DNA from 2 places in the Ralstonia pickettii genome. Region 1 is predicted to be linked to the other one. Evidence: predicted binding sites of a transcription regulator. Region 1 holds the regulator's gene; the other holds the start of a gene.
What was found. Region 1 encodes FNR, which switches genes on or off when oxygen is low (the NO sensors DNR and NnrR bind a similar motif). Its sites were predicted from a motif close to TTGATNNNNATCAA; they were not measured.
Positions count from the first base shown of each region.

Region 2: the regulator FNR is predicted to act here: its motif matches at 3,623-3,636, upstream of N5B55_RS20140 (universal stress protein).

Region 1 covers NZ_CP104381.1:1,328,660-1,333,480, reverse strand. Annotated here, with positions in the region: gene N5B55_RS06455 (sulfite exporter TauE/SafE family protein) at 427-1,170, opposite strand; gene fnr (fumarate/nitrate reduction transcriptional regulator Fnr) at 1,350-2,078, shown strand; gene N5B55_RS06445 (hypothetical protein) at 2,100-2,354, opposite strand; gene N5B55_RS06440 (FixH family protein) at 2,351-2,578, opposite strand; gene ccoG (cytochrome c oxidase accessory protein CcoG) at 2,614-4,077, opposite strand; gene ccoP (cytochrome-c oxidase, cbb3-type subunit III) at 4,074-4,821, opposite strand, start outside.
Region 2 covers NZ_CP104382.1:753,578-758,398, forward strand. Annotated here, with positions in the region: gene N5B55_RS20115 (BON domain-containing protein) at 1-459, opposite strand, end outside; gene N5B55_RS20120 (TraR/DksA family transcriptional regulator) at 490-852, opposite strand; gene N5B55_RS20125 (flavodoxin family protein) at 899-1,429, opposite strand; gene N5B55_RS20130 (BON domain-containing protein) at 1,475-2,128, opposite strand; gene N5B55_RS20135 (universal stress protein) at 2,162-3,001, opposite strand; gene N5B55_RS20140 (universal stress protein) at 3,042-3,542, opposite strand; gene N5B55_RS20145 (CBS domain-containing protein) at 3,829-4,296, shown strand; gene N5B55_RS20150 (YgaP family membrane protein) at 4,329-4,511, shown strand; gene N5B55_RS20155 (MgtC/SapB family protein) at 4,512-4,821, opposite strand, start outside.

The DNA of each region.
Region 1 (4,821 bases):
GTCCCACCGCGAAGCACGCGGCATTTCTGAATGCTGTTGCCCACCCGGGCCTGGCGCGCGAAGGCCAATTGATTCGATTGGACCCTGCACCGAAACGCAGTGGCTGTGCCCGCAAAATAGGGCCGGAGGAGCGAGTTGATCCGGTGCCGGTCAGGCACCACAAGGGCAATTTCTTCCGCCGCCATGGGGACGGATACTGCGCCGGACGACTACCAACGAAGAATGGCAGCCCGCCCGAATCGACTGTCCAGGGTGACTCTACCGCTGGATGGCATCGCTAGGCGCCGCGCTTGGGATTGTTGATTTGCGCGGGTGGCGAATCGAATTGTGTTCGATTGTAGGGCAATTCCCCGCGACGCCGCAACCGGGAAGACGTCTTAGCCCTCCATCCCGGGCAGGATGGCGATTTTCGCGTGCTTTAAACGCCTACAGCACCAGACAGAAGCCATGTGCGTTGAGCATCTCCGGCAGCCAGATTGCGTGAACCAGGCCCCAGATCCCGAATACGGCGATAGCGATGCCCGCAGCGCCCCGCGCCCACCGCTGTCGCGACAGGCCGCGCAGCCATCCCGCCAGACCGGACATCATCAACAGATTGGGCAACGTGCCAGCACCAAAGGCGAGCATGACGACAGCCCCGGAGGCGCCGTTGCCTGCCAACAACGCCACGGCCAGTGCGCCGTAGACCATTCCGCACGGGACCAGCCCCCAGGCCAACCCCGTGAGGTAGCGGCGCAGCAGCGGGGGCTGGCGTTGCAGCCTGCCGCCCAGCGCGGCAGCAGCCCGGGACAGTCCGCCCGTGACACGGCCCAGCTGCCGCTCGAGCCATACGCTGCGCCACACGTCTGCAGCGGAACGCACGAGCAGCAGGACCCCGTAGGCAAGTAGCAAAGCGCTGGCAAAGGCAAACAGGCCGCGTTGGATCGGTAGCCACTGCTGGCGCCATATGGTCGCGCCCATCGCCCCCATGATTGCGCCGAGCAACGCATACGTGGTCAGGCGCCCCGCATGCATGACGACCTGTTCGAACCACAGCCGGCGACGCGACACAATTCGCACCGACACGGTCCCCCGCTCCGCCGCCAATGCGATACCGCTGCACATCGCCAGACAATGGACACCGCCGAGCAGTGCAATCAGAAAAACACTCAGAAGCGCCGCGGCACTCATCTTTTTAACGCTCTTTTGATATGGGCCAAGGTTTTCGTTTTGCTGTGGCGAACTTAGCCTAATTGACGCGTTTTGCCGCATCGGAAGTGTCCGATGACGACAACGTCGCCGTTATAATAAGTCGAGCTGCACCACAAGAATTACTCATTCCACTCTCTCGAAATCCAGTCGCCCCGCCCGTGCTCACTCGAATCGCGCTTACCGACCAAGCCTCGCGTTGTTCCACCTGCGTACTCGGACAAATCTGTCTGCCGGTGGGAATGAACTCGGACGACGTGCGCAAGATGGACGATTTGGTCAGCGAGCGCATCCGCATTAAGAAGGGGCAATCCCTCTATGCTTTGGGCGAGCCGCTTGAGGCGGTTTATGGCATTCGCTTCGGCACGCTGAAAACCCATTTGACGCTTGAAGACGGTCGCCACCAGATCACCGGATTCCACCTGCCAGGTGAAATTGTGGGGCTCGACGGCATTGGCGATATGCGCCACGTGTCGGACGCGACCGCGCTGGAAGATACCGAAGTCTGTGTGGTGCGTTACGACGAATTGCAACAGCTGTCGCGCCGGCTGCCATCGCTGCAGCATCAGTTCCTGCGCATCATGAGCAAGGAGATCTCGCAGGATCATCTGATGCTGCTCACGCTCGGCTCCATGCGTGCAGAAGAGCGTCTCGCGGCTTTCCTGCTCAATCTTTCCAAGCGCTCGGCCCAGCGCGGATATTCGTCGACCGAGTTCGTGCTGCGCATGAGCCGTGAAGAACTCGGCAGCTATCTGGGTCTCAAGCTCGAAACGGTCAGCCGCCTGTTCTCCCGTTTTGCCGAAGCGGGCCTCATTCAGATCCGTCAACGCCACGTCAAGCTGATCGACCTGGCCGGCCTGCGCCAGGTGATGAGCGGCCAGGCCGCCTAAGTTACCGTCCATGGCGCCTGCTCACACGAGCGGGTGTTCGTGCGCTTCCAGTTTGCCAATACCCGGCGATACATAGAGCGTCAGCGCACTCGACAACCCGCACAGCAACCAGAACACAAAGAACGACACGGTGTAGACCGCTTGGGCCGACACCGTGATCTGCTCGCCAAAGAAACGCAGGTCGGCAGGATCGACCACCGCAAAGACGATCAGCTCGGCCAGCGCGGCCGACAGAAAGGCCGGCCACAGAATCCACATCAGTAGTCGACGCTTCATCGGGCCCCCGCTGGCATGACATGCGCAGGCGCGGCAGCCGGCTTTTCGACGACCAAACCGCGCCGCACAACGTTGTCGTGAATGGCAGCATCCGGATGCGAAGTCGCGAGCCAGATGGTCACGCCACAGCCGATCATGGCGGCGAACGGTCCCGCCATCAGAAGCCACGGCCAGGGCTCGCGCCACCAGGGCCGTGCGGGTGCTGAAGTTTGCGTTGCGTGCATCGTTGCCTCCTGTTGGAGATGCCGCGAGTACCGCGCTAGCGCGGCACGATGAAGCTCGACGGCTCGCGCAGCACGAGGCTGCCACTGCCGTGATCTGCCTGAATGACGAATTGGATCTTGTGCGAACCGGGCGTCGCGTCGTCGGCGGGTCGACGCACGCGCACCGGCACCAGACGGTTGGCCGCAGGCGGCAACTCCAACGTGGTCGATTCGCCCCGGCCGCCCTCCACGTCCAGTTGAGGCATGCCTTCTGCGGTGATGGTCACGCGCATGGGCTGCTCGGATGCGTTCATGAGTTGCAGACGATAAACATTCTCGATCTTGCCGCCATCCACTTCGCGTGCGAGTGCCCCGCGATCGCGAATCACATCCACCTTGAGAGGCTGCCGAATCATCAGAGCGCCAATGAACCCAACAATGAGCACCAGCATGATTGCGCTGTAGACCAACACGCGTGGGCGCAGCAGATGCCGGCGCGCTTCTTTTGGGCTGAGCCGGTCATGCATGGCCCGCTCTGATGTATAGCGAATGAGGCCGCGCGGGTAACGCATCTTGTCCATGACCTGATCGCAGGCGTCGATGCATGCCCCACAGCCGATGCATTCGTACTGCAACCCCTGGCGGATGTCGATACCGGTCGGGCACACCTGTACACAGATACTGCAGTCGACGCACGAGCCCAGGCCCTGCGCTTGGAAGTCGGCATTGCGGGAGCGGCTGCCCCTCGGTTCGCCGCGCTGCGTGTCGTATGTGACGACGTAGGTATCGGGGTCGACCATCACGCTTTGGAAACGCGCGTACGGGCACATGTAGCGACACACCTGCTCGCGCATGAAGCCTGCGTTGCCCCATGTGGCAAAAGCGTAGAACAGCATCCAGAACGTTTGCCATGGCCCGAGGGAAAGCGTCCACGTCTCCATACCGAGATCGCGGATCGGCGTGAAGAAGCCGACGAAGGTGAATCCCGTCCATAGCGCAATGAGAATCCAGGCCGAATGCTTTGCAGCCTTGAGGCGGAATTTGCGTAGGCTCCAACGCTCACCGTCGAGGCGGATGCGGGCAAAGCGGTCACCTTCGACATGCCGCTCGATCCACATGAAGATTTCGGTGTAAACCGTCTGCGGACAGGCATAACCGCAAAAGAGCCGCCCCGCCACCGCAGTGAACAGGAACAGCCCCAACGCCGACAGCACCAGCAGTACCGTCAGATAAATCACGTCTTGCGGCCAAAGCACGAGGCCGAACAGATAGAACTTGCGTGCGCCCAGATCAAAGAGCACGGCTTGGCGACCATTCCACTGTAACCACGGCAAGCCATAGAAGATGGCTTGCGTCGCCAGCACCAGCCAGACGCGCCAACGCGCAAACGCACCGGTCACGGCGCGCGGATAGATCTTGCGCCGGACTTCATAGAGCATCTGCTCGGTCGGCGCGTCGTCGACACCCGCCACTACGGTGGCGGGTGTCATCGGGCGCCAGGCAGGTTCTTTGTCGCTCATTGCGCGTGGCTCGTGTTGCTATTGGACAGGCCCCAGACATAGGCCGCCAGCATGCGAATCTTCTCCGGAGAGAGCAGGTTCTCGTGTGCCGGCATCGTGTTGTCACGACCCTTGAGGATGGTCTCGACGATGGTCGCTTCCGAACTGCCATATAGCCAGACGCGGTCGGTCAGGTTGGGCGCGCCCAGCGCCTGATTGCCCTTGCCGGTTGCCATGTGGCAAGCCGCACAGACCGACTTGAACGTCGGTTCGCCGCGCGCTGCCTTGATCGGGTCATACGACAGTCCCGACAGCGAGCGCACGTAGTTCGCCACATTGACTGCCTGATTGCCATCCACGACCGCCGCCAGGGACGGCATGACGCCGTGACGCCCCTTGGTAATGGTGGTCAGGATCGTCTCGGGGTCTCCGCCGTACAGCCAGTCGCCGTCAGTCAGATTCGGAAAGCCCTTCGAGCCGCCGGCATCCGAGCCATGGCACTGCGCACAGTTGTTGAGGAAAAGGCGCTGCCCAATCTCATGGGCCTGCGGGTCGGCGGCGATCTGCTTGATGTCCATGCTGGCATAACGCTCATAGAGCGGTCGGACCTGCGCATCGGCGGCCGCACGCTGCGAGGCCAACTCGCCGCGCGTGGAGAAACCGAGCACACCGCCATATGCACCCAAGCCCGGATACAGGATCAGGTACCCCAATGCAAAGACGCACGACAGCAGGAACATCCACATCCACCAGCGCGGCAGCGGA
Region 2 (4,821 bases), on a different replicon from region 1:
CTCGGCCACATTGACGGGCTGCACGCGTGCCTTGATCCGCAGCCGGTTGATCAGGCCCGCCACACCCCGCAACGCGCCCACGGCATGCGCTGCCTGTTCGCTCTGGTAGGGCCAGTCCACCTCGCCTGAGAGCGTCACCCAGCCGTTCTCGACCAGCACCTCGATGCGATTGGAGGGCAGCGTCACCTGCCATTCGAGCGCGTCGCGGGCCGCCTGCGCAACGTCTGCGTCTGTGTGGGTGCCCGGCAATCGGACTTCGATTTTCTGCACGACGCCACGCACACCGGCCACGCGCTCGGCGGCATGTTCGGCGGCAAGTTTTTCCATGTAGCTGCGGACGTGGCCGGTCAGCGTCACGACACCGTTGTCCACTTCCACACCAATCGCTGCGGCATCCACCGCAGGTTCCCAGAGCAGTTCGTCGTTCACGTCCTGCTTGATACCCAGATCGCTTTTCATACCTCGCTCCTGCTGGATAGAGTCGCCGCGCTATGCCCAGCGACGCTCACGCGCTGTTTGACAAGCCAAGCAGCGCGCCGCGGTCGGCTGGGCTTGCAGGCGTAAAAATGGAATCGCTTCGCCGCAATCGATGCAGATGCCGTAGCTGTGCTGCTGGATACGCTCGCGCGCGGCACTCAGTTGCTCAAGCTCGCTTCGGTAACGGGCGAGCATGACGTCGTTCGTCTGGTCCACCGCCTCTTCATCGGCAAGACCCGCGTTTTCCAGCGGCGCCTCACGCGGCATCGGCACGGCTGAAGCACCAAGCGCAGACAGTTGGCGCCGCACGCGCGCTTCCTGTTCGTCGAGCAGGCTTCTCAGCCGGATCCATTGCGCTTCGGTAAAGCCGGTCATGCCCCGTCTCCTTCAATCAGTGCAACGTCGAACCGCGTGTTCGGTATCACGCTTCCGTTGGCGAGAGCCAGGCGGGCCGCTGCCTGGATTGCTCCCACCGGCCGGCGGTCTTCACCTGGTCGATAAAGCCCGCAATCTCCTCCTGCGACAACCCGCTCTGTACGTCGTGCTGGAACAGCGCCAGCACCGGCGCCGGAATGGTGGCGGTGATCCGCATGATTTCCTCTACAGCACGGAATGCCCCGCGCGCCGCCATGACGCAAATCACGGACAGGTGCGTGGACGCCGGCAATTGGTCAGCCAGAAAGTCGCGCATGGGCGAAGCCAGGCGGCCCATCCAGACGGGAGCGATCACGACGACGTGTTCGACTTCATCAAGCGGCGGCCCTTCATAGCGATACTTGGCACGCGCATGAAAGACCGTTTCGATCACACAGCGCGCGTCCCCCAGAAAGCCGGCGCGCGGATGCTCGTCCGTCACCTCGGCAAGCTGCCATCCGCTCTGGGCGGCCATCTGCTCCGCCACCTGACGCGCCGTACCGGTGCGCGAGTAGTACACGATCAGCTTCTTTTCCATCTCGTACTCCAGGATCTGGTAAGCAGTGCAACGTGCGGATCGCCTCTAGGAGCCGACCCACATCTGGTCGACGACGGCACGCACGCCGGGTGCGTCCCATGCGGCCTCCCGGGCGGCACGGCATTCGTTGAGGTTGCGCAGCGGCCCGTACAGCGTCACCGTCCCGTCTGCCACGGAGACATTGAGCCGTGAAGCGTCTACGGCGGCGAGGCGTTGCAGGGCCTTGGCAATGCGATCGCTCAGATCGGCCGGCCCGGAGGCGGGGCGCAATACGAGTGCGTTGGCCACCGACTTCACCCCGCGCACCCGTCGCACCGTGTCGAGCGCCGCGCGGCGCTGGAAGTCCTGGTCGACTTCACCGCGCAGCGTCACGGCTCCGTCTTCGACGGTGATCCGGACGGAATCGGGCGGTACCGATGCATTCCAATGCAACGCGCTGCTGATGGCTTGCGCGATCTCGTCGTCGGGGCGCTGCATATCCGGCGGCATCCGCACATCCACGTGCACAACCAGCGCGGTCACACCGGCAACCCGCCGCACGGCCTCTTCCGCTGCATGCTTATCGGCAAAGGTGTCGACAGCACCGGAGAGCGTGACGATGCCGTTCTTCGCTTTCACGGCAAAGCAACCGGCATCCACCGCCGGATCCCATTGCAACTCTTCTTCGACGTCGTGCTTGAGCTGGATATCGTTCTTCATGGTGACCTCCTGATGTCCAATGGACGTCGAGACTCAATGCGACATCAGCACCGGCACGGTCATCGTTTTCAGCAGCGTGCGTGTCACCCCGCCAAGCACCAGTTCGCGCAGGCGGCTGTGCCCGTAGGCGCCCATGACGATCAGATCGGCGTTGAAGTCGGCTGCGCGCGAGAGCAGCAACTCGCCGATGGCGGTGTCGGTATCCGCGCAGTCGGTCTCTTCCACCGTGGTATGAATGCCGCGCGCGTTCAGTGCACGTGCAACCTGCCCGACGGTGGTTTCCTCGGCCCAGTGCTTGGGCTGCGTGCTGGTGATCTGCAACACGTGCACATTGGCGCCCGCCATCATCGGGATGGCATCGTGCAGCGCACGGGCCGATTCGCGTCCCCCGCTCCAGGCCACCAGAATGCGCTGCGGCAATGCCGCGAAGCTGCCGGCGTAGGGCACGACCAGCACGGGGCGGCCCGACTCCAGGATCAGCGTTTCGACGAAGTCGCCGGCGATGAATTCGTCCGGTTCGTCGTGGTTGCGTTGTCCGACCACGAGAAGATCGGCCTCCCGCGCTTCGCGCAAAACGAGCGCGACGGGGTCGCCTTCCACGGCACGCCATTCCGTTTCCACCGCAAGTTTCTCCGTCTCCAGGCGAAAGCGCGCGTGCACGGCATCCCGGATGGCGTCGCGCCGGATGCGGTCTTCGTCCAGGTAGCGGGAAGCGTTCTCCATCATGTAGAACCAACTGAGGCTGGGCGCAAAGCTCGCGTAGATGCCGACAAGCGTGGCGTGGTGTGCCCCCGCATACTGGGCCGCGAGGTTGAGGCGGTGCATGGCGCGTTCGCTGCGGTCCAGATGCACCATCACGCTGGCGTAGGTCATGGTTAGATCCCGATGTCGTGTCAGAGGGGAAGGCACCTGGCTAGGCAATGACGGCATTGCTCAGCGGTTCTGTGGCCCTGTGCGGTGTCTCGGTCGGCAACGCGCGGACCAGCAGCACCGGCAGTGTGCTCATGCGCACAACGCTCTCGGCAACGCTGCCCAGGAACAGTCGCCGGAAGCCGCGCCGCCCGTGCGTTCCCAGCACCAGGGCTTGAGCGCCGACGTTGTGGGCCGCCTGTTCAATGGCCGTGCCGATATCGAAGGTCCCGATGGGATCGTCCACCACCACGCTGTGAACGCGCACGCCGGCTTTCTCGGCCTTGGCACGCGCCTCGGCGACGATTTGATCGCCTTGTTTCACCAACGCTTCGGTAAAGGCGCCCACGTCGATATAGCCAACGTCGTACATCAGATACGAGTTGTCGATCACGTGGGCGATGACCAACTCGGAGCCGAGCTTCTGCGCAAGCTTGATGGCCTCGTCCAGCGCGCGATCTCCCGTCGGGCTGCCGTCCACCGCTACCAGAATCCTGTCGTACATGATGTGCCTCCGTCGAATCCGTCGGTTCGCCCCACGCGGGGTTGCTGGATTCCATGTTGGACCACCAGGCAGATCGCCCCTTGATTTACATCAGCGTTTGGTTCGCCGGATCACCTGCCCTTGGCACTTGATCTGCCTCAATGATCCGAGTGCAGCGCTCGATAGACTCAACCGCTATCCGCTGCCCATCCGGACAGTCATGGAAAGCTCACGGCACCTTGTTCGGGATCAACTTCTGACACCGGCCCGTTCTTATAGTGAAAACGTAAGCGCATCGGAGTGCAGCATGAGGATCGACGAGATTTGCTCCCACCGTATCGTCCACATCCGGGCAACGGCGACGCTGCAGCAAGCTGCCCGACTGATGCGCGACGAAAGCACCCGCGCGTTGCTTGTCACAGAACACACCGCTGTTGGTGCGCGCGTGGTCGGCATCGTCACAGACCGCGACATGGTGGTGCACGGTATCGCCAGCCGCAGCGACTGCACCGAAACCGCGGTATCCGAAGTCATGACACGCGGCCTTCTGACCATCCGCGACGACGCGGTGATCAGCGAAGCCTTGCGCTTGATGCTGAGCCACGGCCTGCACCGGCTGGGCGTGGTCGACCGGCAGCAACGGCTGGTGGGCATGCTCAGCCTCGATGACACCATCCGCGCGATGGGCGGCGAATGGACCTTGCTGGTCGGGATTCTGGGTCGCGACAACTTTACCGGAGCCGGTCCGCGTGCGCCGTCCGATTTGATTCTCTAAGCCGTAACCGACCGTTGTTCAGGAGCACCGTCATGTTCACCAATGTTGGAACCGCGGACCGCATCGTCCGCATCTTGATTGGTATCGCCATGATCCTGCTGGCGTTCTTTGGCAAGGTACCAGCGTGGGTGGGCTGGCTTGGGCTGATACCTCTGGTGACGGGGCTGATCCGCATGTGCCCGGTCTATTGGGTGCTGGGCATTGGGCGGGATTGACTAAGAGACAAGCCAGAACACCGTCCAGCTGGCCAGAAGCATGATCAGCAGGCCAGCCGTGACCTTGCTGGAAAATGCGCGGCCCCCGCTGGTGGCCACGACCACCTTCGAGAGCGTGTTGGCTGTCAGCGCAAGCATGACCAGCTTGCCTGCCGTCGGGCTTTGCAACGTGTGGCCAGCAACCTGCGTCGCAATGGACGCGGTCGCGGCGTGTACATCGGCAAATGCGCCCACCACGGTAACAGCCACCACCGCCGCTGTCCCGAACCATGTGCGTGCGGCGGCTGCGGCAAGCAGCAGGGTCGCCGTC